One region of the Flavobacterium sp. WG21 genome, then DNA from elsewhere that is predicted to be linked to it. Evidence: riboswitches for the same ligand, from Rfam matches in the RefSeq annotation. Region 1 holds a riboswitch; each other region holds the start of a gene.
What was found. A riboswitch is a leader RNA that binds a small molecule or an ion and turns the genes downstream of it on or off. The one in region 1 is predicted to bind cobalamin.
Positions count from the first base shown of each region.

Region 2: linked by a shared signal. The riboswitch ahead of C245_RS0119325 (hypothetical protein) and the one ahead of C245_RS0117995 (TonB-dependent receptor) in region 1 are both predicted to bind cobalamin.
Region 3: linked by a shared signal. The riboswitch ahead of C245_RS0121520 (TonB-dependent siderophore receptor) and the one ahead of C245_RS0117995 (TonB-dependent receptor) in region 1 are both predicted to bind cobalamin.

Region 1 covers NZ_AMYW01000030.1:311-8,752, reverse strand. Annotated here, with positions in the region: gene C245_RS0118010 (DUF5074 domain-containing protein) at 48-2,312, opposite strand; gene C245_RS0118005 (hypothetical protein) at 2,337-3,548, opposite strand; gene C245_RS0118000 (YncE family protein) at 3,722-4,867, opposite strand; gene C245_RS0117995 (TonB-dependent receptor) at 4,864-6,912, opposite strand; cobalamin riboswitch at 7,027-7,228, opposite strand; gene C245_RS0117990 (beta-ketoacyl-ACP synthase III) at 7,671-8,442, shown strand, end outside.
Region 2 covers NZ_AMYW01000035.1:11,472-19,913, reverse strand. Annotated here, with positions in the region: gene C245_RS23805 (hypothetical protein) at 1-1,101, opposite strand, end outside; gene C245_RS0119335 (hypothetical protein) at 1,114-2,151, opposite strand; gene C245_RS0119330 (hypothetical protein) at 2,127-2,354, opposite strand; gene C245_RS0119325 (hypothetical protein) at 2,398-3,687, opposite strand; cobalamin riboswitch at 4,150-4,353, opposite strand; gene C245_RS0119320 (hypothetical protein) at 4,635-4,979, shown strand; gene C245_RS0119315 (hypothetical protein) at 4,984-6,102, shown strand; partial or broken gene kdpA (potassium-transporting ATPase subunit KdpA) at 6,258-7,879, opposite strand.
Region 3 covers NZ_AMYW01000048.1:10,299-18,740, reverse strand. Annotated here, with positions in the region: gene C245_RS0121530 (S41 family peptidase) at 103-1,599, shown strand; gene C245_RS0121525 (YncE family protein) at 1,640-2,692, opposite strand; gene C245_RS0121520 (TonB-dependent siderophore receptor) at 2,697-4,550, opposite strand; cobalamin riboswitch at 4,577-4,780, opposite strand; gene cobC (alpha-ribazole phosphatase) at 4,848-5,381, opposite strand; gene C245_RS0121510 (adenosylcobinamide-GDP ribazoletransferase) at 5,366-6,151, opposite strand; gene cobT (nicotinate-nucleotide--dimethylbenzimidazole phosphoribosyltransferase) at 6,209-7,888, opposite strand; gene cobU (bifunctional adenosylcobinamide kinase/adenosylcobinamide-phosphate guanylyltransferase) at 8,002-8,442, opposite strand, start outside.

The DNA of each region.
Region 1 (8,442 bases):
AATAAGAGGGGCTATATCTATACATTTTACATTTTACATCTCACACCCTACTTCTTAATAAATTTCTGCACATAGTTTGCTTTATCGGTCACTATATTGATGATGTACATTCCATTGGCAAAGTCACTAACGTTAATCTGATTGTTATTGAATTGAGTGTTAATTGATTTCCCTGAAATATCATAGACCGTTACTTTTAACACTTCGTCTTCCGTTCTAATGTTCAATACATCTGAAACCGGGTTTGGATAAACTGCCAGTTCTAATTTCGTGAATTCACCGGTACCTAAATTAGTTGTTGTATTTACAATGATTGATTTTTCAACCCATTTTCCATTGGAATTAAAACGAATCACCACTGTTGCAGTACCCTGAGTTTTTGGAGTCAGAACCAATTCGTCATTCACATTTATTATGGCCGAAACCACCTCTGTATCACTAACTGACTTTACAGATTTTACAATCGCCGCCGACAAATTATCAGTATCCGAGACAATGTTTTTTAAATCGATTACAGTTGGTTCTTTTACCGAAACTTCCGATGGCAGAGTATTGCTCACTACAGGTGCTGCATTATCCGGAAAAACAGTCATGCCGGGAAACCAATAGTAATCGTCTAAAACTCTTGTCTGAATTAAATTTCCTGTACGATCAAAAGTATGAACCCAGTTTTTCTGAAAATGTGCTCCAAATCCGTTTTCTGTAGTATTGAGAATCAGCTCATCTGAAACCGGATCAATACGCAGGGCGGCACCATAAGGAATTTGTTTAAAAGCATCTGTCTGACCCGGAATCGTTGCAAAATTCTCATTAAAGGTTTTTGAAGTAATATCAAATTTTACAATTTTTGTTACTGAAGTAAAAGAACTGATAGCGTTTATCCAAAACAAAGCATTCTCCTGCGTGCTATAAGTAAAACTTCCCGCGTTCCAGGCTCCCCAGGAACCCGGGTATTTAGTTGTTGGAATTGCATATTCGGTTACTGTAAAAGTTGTAGCATTAATATTGATTAGCTTTTGATCCTGAATTCCCCATACACTTCCGTCTTTGGCCTGAACTACAGAGTGGAATTTACCGGTAATAGTCTTAATCAAAGTATTAGTAGCAGGATCGATTATCAGCATTCCTCCATTTTGTGTTACTGCAAATACATACTGAGACGTACGAATCATATTGCCAACCTGTCCTGCAGTACCTGTGCCTGCTAATAAACTCCCTACCTTCAAATTGGCAATATCAAAAAGATAAATACCTTTTGAAGTACCGATATATCCTGTATTTTCATTTACTCCAACAAACGAACGTCCATCTGCTCCAATGTTTGCAAATCCGGCAATTTTTTTCATGGTTTTAGCATTGGCAACAACCAATCTTCCGCCTGGACTAAAATTTTGATCTCCTCCACTTGCTGCCTGTTTGGAAATAAAATAAAAATTATCTCCATAAATTGTTCCATAACAAGTGGTCACGCCAAAGGTTTCATTGTTGTTCGCTATACTATAAATTCGGTAATTAGTACTTCCGTCTTTATTAATAAAATTCACAGAACCATTGGTATGTCCGAACCAGTCTTCATTTACCATAAAAAATCCATTCGTAAAATCTGTTGCTTCTCCATAAGGTACAACCGGAGTAAAAGTTCCGGCAATAGGAAGCCCATTTTTAGAGGGTGCGTAATTCCAAACATCCCAGGAATCATTTTGCAGAATACGGCCAGATGCCCCTGTACTTACGGCAGTAAAATCAGCATCGGCAGGATTTTTCCCCCAATACGTCCACTCACCATTTGTCCATCCGGATTGCCAGTGATCGTTTGTATCAATTGCTGTGTAGCTGTCAAAGTCATAAGCAGTCGTATTCACAAAACCATTTGTTGGATAAAGAGGATAAGTATAATCTGTCCCTTTATAAAGTCCGATCGTTTTAATTCCATTCAGATCAAAACCCAATCCTCCCACCGAAGATCCCGTTTGTGTTCCCTTATACAACAGAGCGAAAAAACGACGATCTGCTTTTAGTATGGCCTTCAACATGTCTTCGCCTGTGGCGGTACCCTCCCATCTGAATCCCCAGACTAAAGCATCGGTATTTTTACCATCATTCCACTGCACCACAAATGCTGCCCGATTAGAGCCTGTGCCTATCCAATACTTAATATCATCAAAGGTTGCTACAGCAGTCGTGTTTTTGGCAATTTTATTTTTCGCTGCTGTTTGTTTATTATTATTTAGAATTGTGCCCTCCAATACTACCTGACCACGTATAAAAAAGACAGAAAGGAACATCAATAATAACAAGTAATTTTTCTTCATATTCAATTTAATTTTAATTTTTCATTATTTAAGATACAGGTCATAAGCTCCGGCAACATCTGTAGAAACTTCTCCCAGCCAGCCTGCTTCCTGATTGATTGCGGTATGTATTTTGACGAAATCTATTCCGGGAAGTTTTACGTATTTTCCGTTTTTGTCTACCGCCCAGGAAATATCAATATTAGAACCTTCGTCGCTATTAGGTGCATTATCGGCATAACCAAAATCAAATCCTGTGCCTACCCAATAGTTTCCGGTACCACTTTGATCATAAAAATTGTCTTTTATTCTGGTTCCTTTCAAAGTATAAGAAGCCTCTGAAATCCATAGCGGATAATAGCTTTGTTCGTGAAATCCATTTTTAGTTTTATATCCTGAATTCCCCTGACTGTCTTCCCATTTAATGTACTGTACATCAGTCTGCCAAAAATCCTGACCTGCAACAGCCGGTTTGTTAGGATCCGGTTTGAAATAAGTCACACTATAGTTCTTCACGGTAGTATTTTTAAAATACTCGCTTCCGGCTATTTCATACCATTCGTCCTCGTCGGGTTTTCCATTCTTATTTTTATCGTAAGCCACCAGAATAATTCCGGGTTCACAAGAACCTGAACGAGTTTCCTTTGTGTCATTAGCCCAAAATGCATTTCCCAAAACTTTAAAATCACGGCCATTCATGTTTGGAATCGTATGATCAAAACCAAATACAATATAGCCTCCAAATCCGCCTAGAGATATCATACTGGCATTAGAACCAACGAGTGACTTTTTTGCGGCATTGATCAAATTACTTTCGGTATTTCCCGGTGCGTATAAGGGAAGTTCATTGGTAAACTGACCGACTCCGGGACGAAATTCCAGTACATTAGAGATGTACTTACTATAATTTCCGGTCTCTTTTGTTACATTGATAATCGATTGGAATGTTTTTACAACACCATTGGTTTCCACTTTTAACGTTAAGGGATAGCTCTTTAAATACGGACTGATAAAATCCAGTTGAAGGCTTTCTGAGATCACTGAATCTTTAATACTCCAGGTTAATTTTGAATTACTATTTAATTTTAAATCAATATTGAGCACTTTAAAACGATCTATCGTATAGGATTCTTTTAGTATTTCTCCAAAATTTTCATTTTCCGCTTCTTCTTCCCGATCCGTTCCACAGGAAATAAATCCCAATAAAAGAGTTACTACTAGTGCGCATTTTAAAAATGCGAAAGGGGCTTTTTTCATATTTTTTTATTTTTATTCTTTAATGACACATGATTGCTGAGGTACAACAAAATAAATTTCCAGTGAGGTAACATCTAATTCTTTATTCTTTATTCTTTATTCTTTATTCTTTATTCTTTATTCTTTATTCTTTATTCTTTATTCTTTATTCTTTATTCTTCACTTTTCACAACTTACTTTTTAGTTATAAAAGCAATATGTGCTGGAATATTACCTGCCGTAGTTTTCCATTTTAATTTTCCTTCGGGAGTAAAACAGTAGATGTAACCTGTTACTACGTAATTTTGGGCATCGGTAATGTATATTTCTTTCGTTTCGGGATTTACCTGTAAACCGTAAGGAATCATGATATGCTTTTCAGTGCCGTCTGTAATGATTTTATCGTTAATCACTTTTTTGGTCTTTGTATCTAATATTCCGTACGTAACCTTATTACTGTTGGTCAGATAGCTCCATGAAACACTGTAATAATAGAGCAAATCATCGACCAGACAGGTTGCTGAAACGGGAATATCAAGCTGCATTTTCTTTTCATCCGTCTTCGTATCAATCACAAAAAGATTAGACGGTGTGTTGTAATAATCACCTCTGGAACTCACATAAATATCACCTCTGCTGTCTACCTGCATGCTATGAAGGTTAATCCCTACATCGATTTTTTTTATTTCGGTAAAAGTTTCAAGATCGATAACAGATACTGTTCTGTCATAATTAGGTACTTTGTAACCTCCTGAATTGGCAACATACAATTTTCCGTTATGTACCACCATTTGTTCCGGCTGATAACCAACGGTCACTTTGCGTTTTATTTCTAAGGATGTCGTATCTATTTCGGCTACAAATCCAATTTCGGCATTTGGATCAATGGCAACAGGGCCTGAATAGGAACTTACGTAGGCTTTATTTTTGTAGAAAGTGACATATCGGCAATTCGGAATGTCTATTTTTTTGATTCGTTTTGCGGACCATTTGTCGATTACCTCAACCTTATTGGAGCAGTTAATAACCGCATACACTTTATTCCCGTAAATTTTTATATCATTACCCACATCCCCCAGTTCTTTTACTACTGTTGGATTGCGTTCGGAGTAAATATCGGTGGTATAATTCCCGGTTCTGTAATTGAACACGTCAATACTGGCGCGGTTCATTCCCATATTACCTTCGTTTAAAAGATAAAATCCTTCTATTTTGCCATCGCTTCTGGGTGCGGCTACACTTTTATCCGAAGAGGGAAAAATAGTTTCTTCTTCTCTACAGGAAACCAAAAGAAGAGCAACAAATAAACTAAGCAGGAATCGGGTACTTCTCTTTTTCATAGTGCAATACTGATTATAAATTTTAAAGTACGGCCCGGCATCGGATAGTTATAAATCACTTCATACTGCTGATTCAGGGCATTGTTTAATTCGATTGTTCCTTTTATTTTATACTGATGAAAAGAGAACATTTTCTGAACCGCCAAATCATGTGTGTACCAAGGCTGCACTTCATTAATTTTGATATTGTTTACATTTCCGTTGTAGCGTTTTCCTACATATATAAAACTGTAGTTAAAATTCCATGACTTATAATCTGCATTTAATATTCCGGATCCGCTGTGCCAGGGTGTGTAAGGAATCTGATCTCCGTAAGAGGATAATTCCAAACCAGCAAACTTGGTATAATCTCGACTCTCCGAATACGTATAGGTTAAATGAGTGGTCAGATTTACTTTGCCGAAATGCATTTTCATATCCACAGCCGACTCTATCCCCTTTCCTTTCACCTGCCCGATATTAGTCATCATCCAACGGAATAAATTTCCGGTTGGAGCAGCAATTATTTTATCTTTAGTATTGGTATAATATCCATCGACCTGAAGAGAAAACTGATCCAGGAAACCTTTCTCTACTGGTATGTTGTAGGTAAATCCAATGTCATATTGATTCATGTATTCGGGCCTTAAGGTACTGGAACCGACCATCGTATAATACAAATCATTAAAAGTGGGCATTCGGAACATACGTTTCGCAAAAGCTCTTACATTAAAATCATAGGCTATAAAAGGAGTGTAACCCAAAAATATAGCAGGAGTAAATTCTGTTTTATCAGGAGCTTTGGCATTGTAACGTACTTCTTCCTGCACGTGCGTTCCCACAACGCTGCCCAGAACTTTAAAGCCATCCAGTCTATAGGAACTTGCCAGGGCAAACAAAGCGGTGTAGCGCTCCGGATAAGAGAACAGGGTTTTTATCCCTTTTCTGGTTGCATTAAGGCGGTTGTACTGAAAATCAGTTGACAACGAAACGTCCCAAGTGGGTAAAATCTTGTACAGATTGACTGCTGAAAAATAATATTCCTGTTGGTAATAACTATCGTCAGATTGAGCGCCTTCGGTAACCACTTCACCCAGTACACTGGTGGTGTCTCTGGCTACATAATGAGTATAATCATAAGCATATTTTGCCTTAGCCTGAAATTTATATCTTTCGCTAAGGTCTTTTATAAAAGTACCCTGTGCAAAAAAATTCTTGTCGTACTGTCTAAAACCATCCGAAAACTTATTTTCTACAATAGCTCCCGGTGCTCCTCTTTCGGAACCGTAATAATACACTTTCGCATCCCAAGTGCCGTTCTTCATTTTCCCATACAGACCAGACTCGAAACGAAATGCTTGTATATCACTATTGTGTCTCGTGGCTGAGGTATCATAAGCCACAGTACCGTCGAGATTGTTTCTTTTGTATCTGAATTTGTATTCGCCATTAGATTTTATGTATTCAGAACTGGCGCTCCAGCTTACCTTATCACTTAATTTATGCTCCAATCTAAAAGAAAGATCATTGTAATTGATAGACATGGTTTTATAACGCAGTAAGAAATTGGTCTTTTTGTTATTCTCAAAAACAGGCCGTTTGGTGCGCAAATAGATAGTAGAAGCTGCCGCAAAATCTTTAGCCGACTGAAATATTTCACTCTTCTGACCATTATACATGGTGAGAGATTCCATATCATCGAGAGAGTATTTTCCTAAATCTGTAACTCCGTTCTGTGCATTTCCTAACTGAATTCCGTCGTAAAAAACACCCACGTGATGCGTTCCCATGTTGCGTACATCCACCGTTTTAAGTCCGCCCAAACCACCGTAATCCTTGATTTGTACTCCGGCAAAATAACGAAGTGCATCGGCAACATTGTGGCTGGCTAAGTTTTCAAGCAGTACTCCTGAGAGGCTTTGTACGGGAATCACTTCCTGATAAGGTTTTGCTTTTAACAGTACTTCTTTCAAAACCCTCAGACTGTCCTTAGTAGTCTGCGAGTGAAGTACGACGGGAGCTAACAATACGAAAAGAAATAAAAGTAATTTTCTGGTCTTACACATCACTGATTTAATTAAATAAACTTCGGGATATGATCGTCAAAAAAGCAATAAGGCAGGATCCCGTTACAAAATAACAGGTCCGTTTATTGTTGTTCAACTTTATTCCACGAAAGTCTTAAACTATGTGATTCCGGCAGGTCTCCTGACTTGTTCCATCTTTAAACTGCCTTCTCATCCCGCAAAGCGGGGCAATGGCATGAGTAACGTTAAAGACTTTTACAGAACTTACAGTAGCGGGTCTGTTCAGGATTTACACCTGATTCCCTTTTAACTGTTTTCTCTAAAGAAAAAACAGACCTTAATCTGGCCGTAAAGATAGAATTATCTTTATAAAAACAAGAGTTAATTAGTTCATATTACACTTTTGACAATGAATGAGACCAAATTTCACTCATTCATTAAAAGAATGCTGTTTTAAACATTCTTCACTTTTTTAAACCTACCCGTAACAAAAAAGCATTTTTGCGACCAATAATAGGTTCAGTTGGATTGCTTTTTTATAAACATTGAAGAACTGAAACAAAATCATTCAAAACAGGAATTGATTTTATTAATAATGAAGTGAAATAGAAATATTAAAAGTAAATTAACAAATCCCGAGATTTTTGCGTCTTTATATTTGTTAAATTGCGCCCCTGTAAATGAAGATGCCCCTCGTACTACATATTCTTCGAAAAACTCTTGTAAAATGGACTGGAGAAAGGTTTTGGGCCGAAAGTCAAAATTAAAAGAACACTAAAAGAGAAACAAAAAATTCAATGAATACAACAAAGGCTTCCATTATTGCTATTGGAGGATATGTACCGGAAACGGTTTTAAGCAATACTGATTTAGAAAAAAGAATAGATACAACAGATGAGTGGATTACCTCTCGAACAGGCATAAAAGAAAGAAGAATATTGGATGACCCTGCACTGGCAACCTCAGATATGGCTTCTTTCGCCATTAAAGATTTAATAAAAAATTATGATATAAATCCTCTGGATATTGATTGTTTAATACTCGCAACATCAACACCCGATCATATTCTTACTCCCGCTGCCAGTTTGGTATGCGAAAAAGCAGGATTGAAAAGCGCCTGGGGATTTGACCTTAACGCTGCCTGCAGTGGTTTTTTATACGCACTTTCGGTAGGTGCAAGCTTTATTGAAAGCGGCAGATACAAAAATGTTATCGTAGTTGGTGCCGATAAAATGAGTTCGATCGTTAATTACGAAGACCGAAACAGCTGTATTTTATTTGGTGACGGCGCTGGTGCTGTACTTTTACAACCTACTACAGACGGTCGTGGGATTCATCAAAATATTTTCAGAACAGACGGAACAGGTGCTGAATTCCTTTCTGTACGTGCCGGAGGTTCTCTTTTGGCAACAACAGAAGAAACCATTCAAAACAAACAGCACTTTGTACATCAGGAAGGAAGAACCGTTTTTAAACACGCTGTGAGAAACATGAGCGGTACTTCGAAAGAACTAATGGAAAAAGCTTCATTGACTCCGGAGATGGTAGACTGGGTAATCCCCCATCAGG
Region 2 (8,442 bases), on a different contig from region 1:
ACTATCTACAGCCCAGCTAATGTCAATCGAAGGATCTTTGATTCCGCCATAGCCCCATTCAAAAGTTCCAACATTGAATGCTGTACCTTCTCCATCGCTAATATCTTTTGTAGCCAAATTGACTTTTGTTCCTTTTAATGTGTAAGAATCACCAAGCCATTGTGGGTAATAATTGTATCGTCTCCATTTTTTTGTTCTGGTGATAAAACCTGAAGCCGTTTTATTGTTTGCCCATTTAAGATATTCCTTGTCGAATTGCCAATCGTACTTTCCTGCTACGGCAGTTTTATTTGGATCCGGTTTGTAATATGTCACCTCATAATTCTTAACTGTAGTCGATTTATAATACTCACTTCCGGCTATTTCGTACCACTCATTATCCTCTGCAATTCCATTTTTATTGGCATCATAAGCCACCATAATACTCACAGGAGAAAACTTTGAAGCATTCGAAACTGTATTCATCTGAACTGTAAAATCACGTTTGCCATAAGCATTGATCACCGTATGGTCGAATTTTGTTACGATATAACCGCCAAAAGTTCCCAGATCAACAAGAGATCCATCGGCCAAAATAGCCTGTGCATTCTCTATCGCTTCCGCTTTCGTTGCAAACTCAAAACCGTCATTGTTATAATGCGGAGCAGGTACATAATCTATAATTGAAAGTGCTTTGGAAGTATAGGTTTTACCGGTTTCAGCAACTGTAACTTTAGTAGAAGCCTGTTTTACCAACTTATTTAGTGTTACGGTAAAATCTACAGCATAGCTTAGTGCTTTTGGTGCTATAAACTTCAAGGTCTTACTGTCGCCAATAACAGAATCTTTAGCCACTCCGTCTTTTCCGGTTACTTTTAAAGTCCATTTGTATTGGGCAACAGCACCATTTGCATTTTCAATCGTTACTTCCGGATCAATCGCTACCACATTGTATCGCTCCGTTGTAAAATCTGCCTGCAATTTTATAGTAAGAGTTGGATCTTTAATCGGCTCCGGTTTAGGTTCTTCAATTACAGGCTCCGGCTTTGTATCATCATTACTGCAATTGTAAAAAGAGCAAACAATGGCGAGGTACAAACTATATTTTATAAACTTTTTCATATTCTTCTCTTCTTACTTTTTTAGATTGTATTTTTTAATTATTTGAAGATCTGCAGCTCCCGAGAATCGCGTAGCCATAGACGATTGCTGGTGACAAAGTCCCATTGGTTCGCTGACACAGTTCACTACTTTGATAAAATGAATTCCCGGAAGATTTGCTTTATTTCCATTCTTGTCTACGGCCCAGTCGATATCAATATCAGGGCTTTTGGCATTTACGTATCCCCATTCCGGAGCCTCAAAATTCCACAAAGTAGTTTGCCCCGGACGTACTGCTGCGAAATTTACGTTTAACTTCGTTCCTTCGTAAACAGCTGTATTTTGAGTATCCCAGGCTGGATAATACTCTTTCTTGGTTTTAGACCTTGGCAAAAAGTACGTTTGAGATTGGTTGTTCTCACAATAAAGATGTTCACGATCTAAAAAAGGATCATTTGGACCGCTTACGACTACTTTCTTACCAACCGCAGGTTTATAGTAAGTAATTTTAAAATTCTTAACCGTATTTTCTTTAGCATGCTGACTTCCTATGATTTCATACCATTCGTCTTCATCGGGTTTTCCATTGCCATTTTTATCATAAGCAACATAAATTAATCCCGGAGCCGGAGGATTGGCTTTATCCGTTAAATCTGCTCCATAAACTCTGAAGTCTTTTTTTCCTGAAAGATTAACCACCATATGATCAAATCCAACCACAATTGAACCTCCAAAACCTCCTAAATCAATTGGATATCCTACACTGGTTTCACTTATTCTTCCCAATGCTACCCTCATAACATCTGCTTTCGAAAATCCGTCTTTGTACAAATCATTGGCAAACATTCCGGGTGCAGGATTAAAATCCTGAATACTTGTTATGTAAGGATTGTAACTTTGAGTCTCATTTATCACATTCACTGTGGTGGCGCTTGTGCCTTTTTTATCTCCTTCAGTAACATTTAAGGTTAATTCATATGCACCGGGATATAAAGCAACAAATCGTAAATCTTTTGTAGTTCCTATAATCGAATCTTTAGTCTGATTCACCGGTTTTTTTTTAGTACCCATTGATAATTTGGATTACTTGTTTCAGCTGAAGCTGTAATATTCAAAACTTTAAAGGTGTTTACTTCAAATTTATCCTGAAGCTTTACTGCTATTGGTACGACGAGTCCTTCTCCGGTGTTGACATCATTTTTATCGTCATCACTGCATCCGGTAAATGCCGCCGCAAAAGCCAATAATAATAAATGGGCAAAGTTTTTTTTCATAATTCCTGATATAATAATTTAGTTTAATACACTTTTGAATGGGTTATCGCGTAGGAATGCTTTCTCCTGAAAGATGCAAATCTGTTGCCCCCATTATTTCTGTCGAAGTTTCTCCTAGCCATCCCGCCTGCTGATTAAGGCCATTGTACACTTTCACAAAATCGATCCCGGGAAGCATTACTTTGTTTCCCTTTTCGTCCACAGCCCAGTTAATATCTATGCCCGAATCATCATCATTGTTCGGAGCATTATCTGCATATCCGTATAAAAAAGCATACTGCACAAAGTAACTTCCCGTTCCGCTTTCATCAACTGCGTTATCGGGCAATCTTGTTCCTTTATAAGTAATAGAAGACTGATCTTTAAGCCATTTTGGCCAGTAATCTAAAGAATGATTGTAGGCATTATTCTGAACCAGATAGCCATTTTTCCCCTGATTGTCTTTCCATAAAATATACTCCATATCGACAAAACCTACTGTACCCGTAGTTCCACCCGACACCGGAATTTTATTGGGATCAGGTCGGTAATACGTTATTTCATAATGCTGAATCGTTTTAGGCATTTTATGCCCGCCGCCTTCTATCTCGTACCACTGATCGTCCGGAAGTCCGTTTTTATTTTTATCGTAAGCAACCATGATTATTCCTGCTTCACTACTTCCGCCGCGCATGGTACTGTTCGGATTTGGATTAGCCTCTGCCCAGAAAGCATTACCCAGAATTCTAAAATCACGTTTGCCCTTAACATTAACAATGGTATGATCGAATCCAAAAACAACATAACCGCCAAAAGCCCCCAATGAAACCAGATCACCGGTTTTCTTAGCCAGATAAGTATTGGCTCTTGATAAAATTCTTTCAGGAGTATCGCCGTCATTAGCAATAGGCAGATCGTTTACAAACTGCCCGGGTGCCGGTTTAAATTCAAATACTTTTGAGATGTAGCTTTTATACTCCTTCGTTTCTTTTGTAACGGTAACGACTACTTTTTGAGTTTGTATACTTCCTTTGTCATTTACAGTAACAGCCAATTCATAAACTCCTGCTTCTGCTGCCGCAAATAAAAGTTCCTTTGCTGTAGTAGTACTTAGTGCATAACTTTCTGAAGATGCTTTTGTGATGGTCCAACTGTAAGTAGCTTCTGTTGTTGCGCTGATTGTTGGATTTAAAGTCATAATTGTAAATCTCTGCATACTAAAAGCTAAATCTGAACTAACAGGTGTCGGATTACTATTTTCATTTGATGCATTATCATCAGAACAATTGGTTAATGAGAGTACTGCAATAAGCAACAATATGGATTGGAAGTTTTTGAAAATATTATGGTACATGTGGTATTGTTTAGGTTGGTAGTGGTAAAAGCAGCTGAACTTCGAGAAATAACAAAAGAAGTTTCAATTAAAGTCTTCAACAGAGCGCAATGTTATCTTTGTAAGCGAACACAATCCCGCATCGCCAAAAGCCCTTGGAATTGTGCTGATTTTTTATTGGAACAGAATTAAAATAAGGGAAGACACCGCCAGATAATGCATTCGGAAAATACCGATTCAACAGTGATTTCCTTTTCAGAAGTGATACTCTCAGAGAGAAAAAGCAACTACACAACACTCCCGACTGAAGCAGAATAGAAGCAAAAACGATAACAATAAATAAGAATTCTCTTTTTGTATTATACATCACTTATTGAATTAAGAAAACTCCGGGATGTATAAATTAAAAACGCAATAAGGAAGAATCCCGTCATAAAAATGACAGGTTTCGTTTATTGTTCTTCAACTTTATTCCACGAAAGTCTTAAACTATGTGATTGTGGCAGGTCTCCTGACTTGTTCCATCTTTAAAAACAACCTTCTCATCCCGCACGCGGGACAATGGCATTAGTAACGTTTAAAGACTTGTATAGAACTTACAGTAGCGGGTCTGTTCAGGATTTGCACCTGATTCCCTTTTAACCATTTTTTCTTAAGAAAAAACAGACCAAAATCTGGCGCAAATATATAACTATCTTTTACAATAGCGTAATTCTGAATAAAAAAATGAAATTTTAATAATAATCAATGCGTTACCAAAATTTTAAACTTTTTCCGAAGGTCTATCCAATGGTACCAATTACAGATACATGTTTACTGACTAAACTTCTTTATTTATTTTTAATCTCAATTTTCATAAGTAAAACAATACCCGTAAAAGTTCCTTTTGATCCCTAAATCAGGTATATATACTTGATTTCAGAAGATCCTGACTAGTTACTTTTATAAATAACTAAAACTTAAATATTATGGAAACAGTAAAAATCCCTCAAGGGGTTCAGGTTACACTAAATGTAGCGATAAGTTCTGATGCAATTGTTGGTGCTGCTATTCGTTTAAAAGGTGAGGTAACCACTTACCCAGACAATCAATTTTCAGTAATTCTGGGAGATCTTTCAACACTGCAGAATGAAAAAATGACCGTGCAATCATTATTTCATGTCGATCAAAATATTGACCAAATAATGGCAACTACCCGATTAGATATTGAAGTTTCTTATGGTGACCAAACCCAGAAGCTAACTGTCAAAAAAAGGAAAATATACAATCAGCTTTTTATAGCATTTGCATACGTTCAATTTACAAAACAATAAAGTTATGAAAAACTATTACTTACTAATAATTATAATAATAGGAAACATTTGGAACAGCAATGCACAGGAAAAAAATGTTCCATTAAGTGAGTTTCCTATGTCTAACTTGACCAGCCCTGCATTTCAATTGCTAGAAGAGACAGTAACAGATATATACACTCCTGAGAATGTAAAAGCATTAGCATTACATGTACAGAACAATTTTGGTGAAAGTATGGCTATAGAAGTAACTCCCTACTTTTTTATTAATACCAAAAGTAAAAAAAGGACCTACGACAGATACATAGGTGTCACGAAAGATAAGGCAACAGGCAACTTAAAACAAAATCCTTTTAGCGGATTAAACACAACTACTCTTTCTTTTGCCTATTTAAAAAAGGATTTTGAAACTATTGCAGGTGACAACAAACGCCAGACCTTTTCTATAGGGGCAAGAACAACATTGTTACGATTTTTTGATAAAGAAAAAATATATGAAACGAAACAAAATATTCAACGTGTATTAACAGATAAAGCATTAATGATTCCCGAGGAAATACTTCAAATAGTAGATGAAAAGGAACAACAAAAAGCTATAGAAAAATTCTTTTTAGAAGAACAAAAAGTAAGAGATCGCTTAAAACCTTTTGAAAAGATAATCAAACCAATTTTTAAACTGGATGCAGCAGCAGCATATAGCGAACTTTTCAAGGACAATTCTATAAATGGCGGAACAATTAATCGTTTCGGATCATGGCTAACCGGGGAATTTAATTTGATTCTAAATGAGGATAATGAAGAAAGTTCTACCAATAACTATGCAAATCTTCTGTTTATTGGCCGATATATCGAAGATGGGTTTAATATGGATTCTACTAATGTTTATACCACTAATTATTATAGAGATTTTGGAAGTAAATTAAGTTTTGAATTTGGAAAATTTACCTTAGGGTATGAATACATCAAACGAAACGGAACTGTAAAAAGCGAAAGATCTGTAGGTAATATAAGTTTTAGGATAGATAAAAACATAAGTATCACAGGAGCATTTGGAAAGGACTTTCAAAAAGAAGATAACCTTCTGGCACTTTTTGGAGTGAATTGGGGATTAAATTTTGGAAATTCATCGGCTCCTCTCGAATAGCTGAACTATAAAGAAATAACCTACAAAACACATTGGATGTAATATAAAATTTGAAATCCTATAAAAAAGAAAGCATACTTGTTTTTTCTTTCAATTAACTGATTAGAAACAAGTATGCTTCTATGTCTTATATTAATACAAAAATTACACTACTACTAAATCATTAGCAAATGTTCCTGTACAGGTCCTAATGCAAAAACAATAAACATGGACATCACGGTCAAAATCATAATGACCATAAATAATAAGGTTCCAAAAATACCTGAATGAACTCTCAAAGTGCCCAGCGAAGGAACTACGGCTTTTTTAGCACTTAAATAACCAATGATTAAAAATGCTCCAATCATCGGAATAAAGCGACCGGCCAGCATCGTAACTGAGGTGGTTAAATTCCAGAAAGGAGTGTTATCAGCCAGACCTTCAAACCCACTTCCGTTTCCCGCCATCGAAGACACATACTCATAAACTATTGTGGTAAAACCGTGTGGTCCTGTGTTACTCAGCCACTCAACAGCTTCCGGAACATACAAATAAACATGAATTGCAATTGCGGAAAAAAGTAACGGAATCGCCAAAGCGCAAAGGTTAACCAAAACCGCTATCTGAACTTCCTTAATCGAGATTTTTCTGCCAAACAACTCAGGAGTTCTTCCTACCATCAGTGAACCGATAAAAGTGGCTATAATCAGGTAAATAAACATATTGATCCATCCGGTACCCAGCCCTCCAAAAAACGCATCTACCTGCATTCCTATAAACATCCCTATCGAAGACAACGGCATATAACTATCGTGCATACCTGTTATGGTACCAGCCGGGATTATCATATTGACCGCGCTGTAAAAAGAGGAATAATACGTTCCAAAACGCACCTCTTTACCTTCCATATTAGCTAGTGATGCGTCAATTCCCATTGCACTGAGTTTTGGATTACCGGACATTTCACCACAGATTAAGGGAATACAAGTTACAACAAACCCCATGAGCATCACTCCCAAGAGCATTCTTGAAAATTTTTTATTGTTGAGATACCGGCCTACGAAAATGATAAAAGACATCGGCAAAAGCCAAACGATAATGGTATGAATGATGTAGGTAAAAAAGTTAGGATTTTCAAATGGATGCGCACAGTTGGTTCCAAAAAAGCCACCGCCATTAGATCCTAATTCTTTGATCGGAAGAAAAGCTGCTACAGGTCCTGTTGACACTACTACTTCCCTGCCTTCAACAGAGGTAATTTTCTCTGGTTCATCAAATGTCATTGGCACGCCGTTAAACAAAAAAAAGTTGCGGTAATTATACTTAACGGCAACAGTATACGAGTAGATGATTTTACAAAATCACTATAAAAATTCCCTAATCCTTGTATCGATTGAGCAGCAAGCCCCCTGACTATTGCTACACCCGCACAAAGGCTTGTGGCCGCACTTAAAAACTGTAAAAGCATAAACACGCCTACCTGTGCAAAATAACTCGCTCCTGTCTCTCCTGAATAGTGCTGCAAGTTGGTACTGGTCAAAAAACTAATTGTTGAATTTAACGCCAATGTCCACTCCATACTGTCGATACCAGCCGGGTTTAAAAATAGTTTTCCCTGGAGCAATAAAATAACAAATCCCCAGAGGAACCATATGAACTGCACAGATAACAATACTTTTAAATATGTTTTCCAATTCATTTGAACCGTGGGGTCAATTTTACAAAACCGGTATATCAATCGGTCTAATGGATTAATGAAGTCTGTTATGCTTTTTTCATTTGCATATATTTTTTTCATTTCCCGGCCTACAATGACCGACAGCAAAATAACCGTAAGAAGAATACCAAGTGAAACTATTAATTGAGTTAACATATTTTTTTTAAGATTGAGGTTCTTTGCGAAAGCACCAACAACTAGTCCATACGAACAATAAAAATGTTAACCCCTGATTTACAACCAAAAACACTTGTAGGAAACACCACTACCTTATCATTTTGATACGATTACACTATCATTTTGATACTATTTCCTTTTTATTCCTGAAAAATCTAAAGGAATAGGAAGCTAAAAATCAAATAATTAATTAGAAAATGCTTTTTACGGCACATCATTTGCATAAAAATACAAAAAGTAACTGTGTTTACTTTTATTAAACTTAATTTCCAAAGCCATGAAGAGACATAAAAAAAATGCCGGTTACTTTAAAATTTTTAAGCAAGCTACTAAAGAGCGAAGACAAAAAAACAAAATCATACTTACGATACAGATTATTTTTATAACCATTATAACGATTATGGTGTATCAAAGAATTATGACATAGAAATGTATGGCAAAAAAACGAATCAGCTTATACAATATTC
Region 3 (8,442 bases), on a different contig from region 1:
ACGGGGTATTAAATTTTTTTTACAATAAAAAAAGCAATAAAATTCTTAGAGTTAAAACTAAAGATAGTATTTTTACGTTACTACTACATAGATATTTACTATATGAAGACAATATTAAGAAGCGTACTGTTATTATTTTTACTTGCTTTTTCTTTACAATCCTGTGAAGATCAGGATGATGTAGCGGCTCCGGCCTCGTTGCAGGTTAATGATTTTGTCTGGAAAGGACTGAATCAGTTTTATTTATGGCAAGCTGATGTTCCTACTTTGGCAGATGACCGTTTTAGCAATCAGGAAGCCTTAAATGCTTTTTTGAGAGGATATTCTAAACCGGAAGAATTATTTCAGGATTTATTGAATAAACCCATAAGTAAATTTCCAAAAGGTCAGGCAATTGATCGTTTTAGCTGGATTGTTGACGATTATACTGTTTTAGAGCAGGAACTTCAGGGAACTTCAAAAAATAATGGCCTGGATTTTAGATTGAGTTACAAACCGGGAAGTACTACAGATTTAGTGGGTTATGTACGTTATATTATACCTAATTCTGATGCTTCTAAGAAAGACATCAAAAGAGGGGATCTTTTTACAGGTATTAACGGAACTTCTTTGACGGTTTCAAATTATCAGTCGCTATTGGCAGCGGATAGTTATACATTGAATATGGCTACTTTTAATGGTACCGGTTTTGATAGTAACGGAAAAACAGTTGCATTAGTAAAAACAACTTTAGATGAAAATCCTGTTTTTATCAATAAAGTGATTACATCCGGAAGTCGAAAAATCGGTTATTTGATGTACAATGGTTTTTATGCCAATTATGATGCACAGCTTAATGCGGCTTTTGGAGAACTAAAAGCGCAGGGTGTTACTGATTTGGTTTTAGATTTAAGATATAACGGAGGAGGCTCAATACAAACTTCAACCCGTTTGGCGAGCATGATTACCGGACAGTTTACCGGCAAAGTTTTTTCGAAAGAGAAATGGAATGCCAAAATCAACGAATATTATCAAAGTGAAGACCCTGAGTCGCTGCTTAATAAATTTGTAGATAAAATGGACGGTGCGGCGATTAATAGCCTGAACTTGACTAAAGTTTATATTATAACCACAAGCGGTACAGCATCGGCAAGTGAATTGGTTATAAACGGATTAGTACCTTATATTTCTGTAGTTCAGGTAGGAGAGACTACTGTTGGAAAAAATGTGGGATCGGTAACCTTATATGATTCTCCAACTTTTGGAAAAACGAACCGTAATCCAAATCATAAATATGCCATGCAGCCTTTGGTTTTAAAAATTGTAAATGCATCTGATTTTGGAGAATACACAGACGGTTTGAAACCAACGTATGAAAAATTAGAACGCATTACGAACTTAGGAGTTTTAGGAGATCCAAATGAACCGTTGTTGAGTGTGGCAATATCTCAAATAACAGGAATCAGCGCGAAAAAAGCAGGAGATGACAGTGGGGTAACGCTGAAGGCATTTACAGATGCTAAAGCAATGGACGGAATTAAAAATCAAATGTATATTGAAAAAGCTCCGGAAGGACTTTTACGAGCATTGAAAATAAAAAAAAAAGGCTTTCAGAAATGAAAGCCTTTTTTTATGTCATAATCTAAACGAATTACAGGAATTAATCGTTGAAATAGAAACCGTTTGGTCCAACACCAACAGTTAATTCTTTTTGTAATGTTCCGCTTAAATTGTAGATGTAAGCTTTGCTGTTTGATTTAAAATCACCTCCGTCAGCAAGATATATACGATTATCGTTTACTGCAAATCCGTATAAATAACCTACAGGAGAAGTTAAGATTGGTGTAGTAGAAGCTGTTGTAGCAGTAGTATTCATAACATAAACAGAACTTGAAGCAGTATAATAAATCTTACCATCTTCAATATCTAATTGACCAGCATTTCCTAAATTAGCAGGTAAAGCAATTTTGGAAACAGATTTGTCTGAAATTTTTACTTTTACAATTTCCCCGGCAGCACCGTAAGGTTTTCTAAGGATAAAAAGAACTCCGTTTTCTTCTTCAATTGAATCTGCATCTGAACCAATAGTAACAGTTTCTACTGTTTTGGTTGTAATGTTTACCACCAACAACTTGTCGCTGTTATTTGGCTCAGTGATGTATAGTTTTCCATTATCTAACACAATTCTGTTTCCTGTACCTTTCAATTCGATTTTAGATTCAACAGTATTTGTGCTTAGATTAATTACGGCAACATAATCGTCAATATTGGCGTTAGGGTTTTTTTCCGGGTCAGTGTAGCTAGGATAGGTATTAGCATTAGTTACATAAGCTTTACCATCCTTTACAACACCATAGCGAGGGTTAGCAAGTCCGGTGTCAATTTTTGCAATCAATTTAAAACTATAACGGTCTACTACATTAATAACATTTGATCCACCGGCAATAATATAAGCCTTGTCTCCGTCAAAAAAGATGTTTTGAAGATATTTTCCAACGAAATCACTGCTGTTTACTGTCTTGTAAACATCTTTTGTGAAAATATTTAAATCGTCAGATATGAAAGAAACGGAGCCACCGTCAGTAAAGTTTCCTTCATTTAAGATGAAAACGCCATTATCATAAACTCCCTTAGGTCCGTCAGAGTCGTCATTAGAGCAAGAAACAAAAAGCGATGCGCTTAATGCTAATAGGAATAATCTAGTTAGTTTCATTATTTTAAAATTTAAAGTTTAAGTACAGGTTATAATTTCTTCCGGGCATAGGTCGGTATTCCAGACTTTGATAGAAGGTGTTCCAAACATTCAAAACCTGAATGCCTACTTTGAAAGAAGATAAAAGTTTAAAATCGTAGTCTACACCAATGTTCGAAACAGTGTAAGCCGATACGATTTTTTCGGGGTCATTGTCAGCTTGTGTGTACACAAATCCATTATACAGAAATTGATAATTGGCTGAAATGTTATTTCTTGAGTAAGCGATGGCAGCGGTTACTTTATGAAAAGGAACAAAAAACAATTGCTTTTTGGTTTCTACATTTTCTGAAATTGAATAGGCATACGTCGCATTTGCAGTCAGGTTGTTTTTGCCAAAACTCTTTTTCCAACTCAATAGTGTTTCGGCTCCGTAACTGTTTACTTTGTCTGTGTTTTGCGGTGACCAGATACCATTAGCTCCCGGGACCCATTGCAATAGATCTTTTATTTTGATATAATAAAAAGTCTGAGTCAAAGAGAAGTTCTTAATGGTGAAAACGTTTCCAATTTCGGCCTGATAAGAACTCTCCGGTTTTAAATTAGGATTTCCGCCTTGTTCCCAGTACAAATCATTGAAAGTTGGAATTCGGAAATTACGGGATACATTCAATTTTAAATTGTACAGTTTCCCAAATTGATAGGAGGAACCTGCGGAGAATAGAACGGGTGATTTGTAATTGTCTGTAAACTCTTTACGAACCCCAAATTCGTTTTTCCAGTCCGCAGAAATATCTTGTTTTATAAGTAAAGCAGCAGAACTTATTTCTCTGACATTATCACCAAAACCACTTCCGTATCCTTTAGTCCGGTTGTAGTCCAGAATACCATTTACTTGCAGCGATTCTAATAATTGATAGCCTAAATCTGCTTTTGTAGTCAGGCTTTCTGTTTTTCCGTACGTATAAATATTGCTCGAGTTGTCGGCATAATATTTATAGTTCTCAAAAATATAGGCTGTTTTTAAATTGGTTTTGAATCTGCCAAAATCACCATCATATTCCAATAAGTTCCGATTAAAACCATTTACATATTTACTTTTAGTTTCAGATTCCGAAACTAATGAGGTATTTCGGTCTGTGTTTGAGGTTTGGGTATATAGCTTTAAACTGTTTTTGTCGTTGATTTTATATCCTGCATTGGCACCTAGGGTAATAACATCATACTGACCGTTTTGATTCCAGCGCTGTTCGCCTTTCCAGTTGTATTGGTTCAGGTATTTATAATCGTTTGTAGAACTATTTTTAGAAAAACCAATCTGAGTACTCCATTTTTTATTGGAGATACTTGTTTTATAATTAATTCCGATCGTGTTGAAACTTCCGTAATCCAATCTTAAACTGTTTTCAAATTTATTGTAAAAGGCGAGATCTGTATTCAAGTGTACGGTTCCTCCAACGGCTCCGCTACCGTAAATAACACTTCCGCCTCCTGCTTTTACACTTATAGAATTATAATCGGATCCGGAAATGGTATTAAAATCAGTACTTCCGTTCATTTGAGAATTAATGTTGATTCCGTTCCAGATTACAGCCGTTTGCGATGATGTTGTACCTCTAAAGGCAACTGTAGAAAGCATTCCACGGCCGTACTCTTTAAAATAAATGGTCGAATTAAAGTTTAACAAATCCGTTAATAAGGCTTCATTTTTGCCAATAACAGAGTCATTTAGTTTTAAAACCGATTGTGAATTGGAGTATTTCTTCAGATTAGCGTCAGAAACGACGACTGTTTTAAGTTTCGTAATAGAATCGTTCTGCGCCACAGTAATCTGGCACAACAATAAGAAACAAAGAGCAAAAAGTTTTTTCAAAGTCATAATTTCTACACTCTTTTTCCCGAGAGCTCGATATTGATTACAAAGGCAGGTCTCCTGGCTTGCGTCTTGTTGTTTACCTTCCCATTCGTCAGCGCGAGCAGTGGTTTTGTAGTTAACAACAAGCATTCTTTTCAGAACAAAGCTTACAGTTGCGGGTACAGCTCAAGATTTATGACTTGATTCCCTTTTAATGTGTATGAATGAACACAACCTTAATTTTCTGCAAAGATAAAGTTAAAATTATTGAATTTTCAAATTTGTTTTCGTTTTGGAGAGGGATTCTGAACAAATGATAATTTAATTCACTATTTTAATAACCTGTCCGAACGCTACTTTATTGGTAAAAGCGTCTTTTAGTGGTAATCCGGACTGATGACATAAAATACTTCTGATCACACCCGCATGTGAGACAATGACTACAGGAGCTGTCTGGTTGAAAACATAATCTTCTAAAAACGTACCCACTCTTTCATGAAGTATTGTAAAAGACTCCCCATTTGGGACTTGCGTGGTGACAAAATCTTCCATCCAGGGATTAAGTTCCTCCGCAGGAATTGCATCCCAGTTTTTCAATTCCCAATCGCCAAAATTCATTTCCATTAAACGATCGTCCATAATAAAGGAAGCAGGTTTTATCGTATTTTGAATGTATTCTGCCAGCATAGTACAACGTTTCAAAGGACTTGAAAAGAGTAGGGCCTTAGGAGGTAATTGCGAGACAATATCCTTAAAGGTTTCTTCGAATGGAACAGCCAAATCTACATCGGTCTGACCGTAGCAGATCCCTTTTTCGCAGGTTGTTTCGGTATGACGAACTAGATAAATTTCCATATCAGAAGAATGCTTAAATAGTAAATAACTTCACAAACCTGTTGCGTTGCTCCCAGGCAGTCTCCTGTATAACCATCAATCCATTTTTGGAAATAGCGGGCTAAAAAATAACGAATGATGAATACGGGAATAATTGCCAAAAGAGATTTAGATTGAAAAAATGAAAGTACCAATAATGGAATTAGTCCGAAGAAGAACGAACCTGTAATTTCTTTCCAACCGTGTTTCTTAGCTATAGGCTTGCTTTTACTCGTCGCATCATCGCGGGAGTATTCATGTGTGAAAATAATTGATATTGCTGCAAGGCGACTTAAGGAATGGGCCGAAATGAATAAGAGGAAAATTAGAAAAATGTTAGTAGTAAAAAGTGAAATGGATTCTGAGAGCAGTTTGAATTTTAATAGAAATAGTAAAACTAAACCAATCGCTCCGTAAGCTCCAATCGCACTGTCTTTCATGATAAGCAGAATTTTTTCTTTGGTCCAACCGCCTCCAAAACCATCACAAACATCGGCGAAACCGTCTTCATGAAAAGCTCCCGTGGTTAATATTGAGGCGATAATAGCCAAAAGTACTGCGGTTTCAATAGAGAGAAAAAGCGAGAAAAGATAGAAAGCCAGAAAGGAAATGCTCCCAACAATCCAGCCAATGAAAGGAAAATATCGTGTTGCCTTATTTAAATAGTCAGGATCATGATTGATGTTTTTAGGACACGGGATTCTGGTGTAAAACATTAAACAGGTAAAGAAAATATGCAGTTCTTTTTTCATTTAAGATAATTGATTAGGGCAAAATTAAAGGATAAAATTGTAAACTGAGATTGAAAACTATTTTCTGCTAACGCCCGCGCTTTCAAAACTGGCCATTTCATTCAGAAAAACTTCAGCTGATTTCAGAATTGGAAAGGCAATCGCACAGCCTGTACCTTCTCCCAAGCGCAAATCCAGATTCAGAATAGGTTTTGCATTTAAATAATCTAATAATTTCTGATGTGCTTTCTCGGCAGAACAATGACAGAAGACTGCATTTTTATGAATAGCAGGATTTATTTTTGAAGCAATTAAGAAGGCCGTGCTGCAAATAAAGCCATCTACCAGAAGGAGCATATTGTTCTCAAAAGCAGTTAACATCCCGCTGGCAATTTGTATAATTTCAAAACCTCCAAAGTAGGCCAACTGTTGTTTTAACTCGGCCGGACCGGTATAATTTTCAATAGCTTTTCGCAGTAAGTCTTGTTTTTGAAGTAATTTTTCATCTTCAACACCCGTTCCTTTTCCTACGCATTCTTCGATAGAGAATCCGGTTAGAAGGCTCATCAATACCGAGGCAGTAGAGGTGTTTCCAATTCCCATTTCGCCAAAACCAATACAATTGGAGCCTTTTCTTGCAATGTCTTCCACAATCGTTTTTCCTTTTTCAAAACACAATTGTAACTCTGCTTCACTCATTGCGGGAAGGTGTAGAAAGGATTGTGTTCCTTTGGCTATTTTGGCATTAATCAGATTGGCATTGGTTGGAAAGTCATAATTAACACCGGCATCAACGATGGATAACTGAATGTCATTTTGCTTACAGAAGACGTTAATGGCAGCGCCGCCTTCCAGAAAATTGGTCACCATTTGTCTTGTGACATCCTGCGGGTAAGCGCTTACGCCATGATTAGCAATGCCATGATCGGCAGCAAAAACAACGATAGAAGGATTTATGATTTTTGGGTTTAACGTTTCAAAAACAGTTCCCATCTGAAAGGCTAAAGTCTCGAGAGTCCCCAAAGCGCCGATGGGTTTGGTCTTCGAATCTATTTTGTCTTGTAGCTGAGTGCTGAAGTTGAAATCTTTTGAGCTTTCTGTTTTTGAGTTTAAATTTAAATTCGGAATTAGATTTTCAACGGTAGTTTTGATTTCCTTACAATCTGGAGCCTCTGATTTTTGTTTCCAGTGTAATTGCTGCAACATGGGTTGATTATCGTAATTTGTAGCAGGTTTTCCGATGCAGAAATACCCCAACGGCTCAATGTTTTCAGGTAAATCGAGAATCTTTTTAAACTGATAATAGTTCAGAATAGACACCCAGCCCATTCCGTAACCCTGCTCAGTGAGAGAGAGCCAGATGTTCTGAGCAGCGCAAACTGAACTGAATTTTACCGCTTCATTGCTGCCAACCGTTCCAATCGTAAATTGGTTCAGTACAGATCGATCATAAGCAATAATGAGTCCGATTGGAGCTTCCTCAATGGCCTCCAGTTTTAAGGATTTATAGTGTTCCTTTTGTTCGTGATTGTCGGTAAGTTCCTCAGCTTTTTTGTTATAATCTAAAAAAAGCTCTTTTATGGTACTTTTAACCGCAGCAGATTTAATAAGATAATATCGGGTAGCATCTGTTAATCCAACTGACGGTGCCCAATGTCCGGCTTGAAGTGCTTTCTGAATGACTTCGTCAGGAACTTCGTCATTTGTAAAATGGCGGGTATCACGACGTGATTTTAGTATATCGTCTAAATGACTCATTTTTAAATTCCAATTTTTAAATTCCAAAAACTTCGGGTTTGTAGAATAGTAACCGTAAAGATAAAGTATCGTATTGTAATTTGGGATTTAAAAATTGGATTTTCTTTCGATCACTATCCTTTTATCTTAACAGGAATTCCCGAAACCATTAGAACCACTTCATCTGCGTTTGAAGCCAAAAACTGATTCATCCAACCCTGAAGTTCGGTAAATTTTCGGCCGATATGAGTTTCGGCATGAACACCCATTCCGATTTCATTTGTGACAATAATCAGCGTAGCATTTTCCTGTTGCGCTATGGATAGAAATTCTTTTTTTGCTTCCTCTAAACTTAAAGTAACCTCATTTTTATGGTCGACAAAAAAGTTGGTCAGCCAAAGGGTAACGCAATCTATTAAAGCTACTTTTCCGGAAAAGTCAATTTCGCTTAAGTATTTCTCTTTTTCAATATTGGTCCAGCGTTCGTCGCGTTCTTGTTGATGTCTGTCAATTCTGTTTTGAAAATCAGAGTCCCATTTCCTAGCTGTCGCTACATATATAGGGGTATCTGAAAG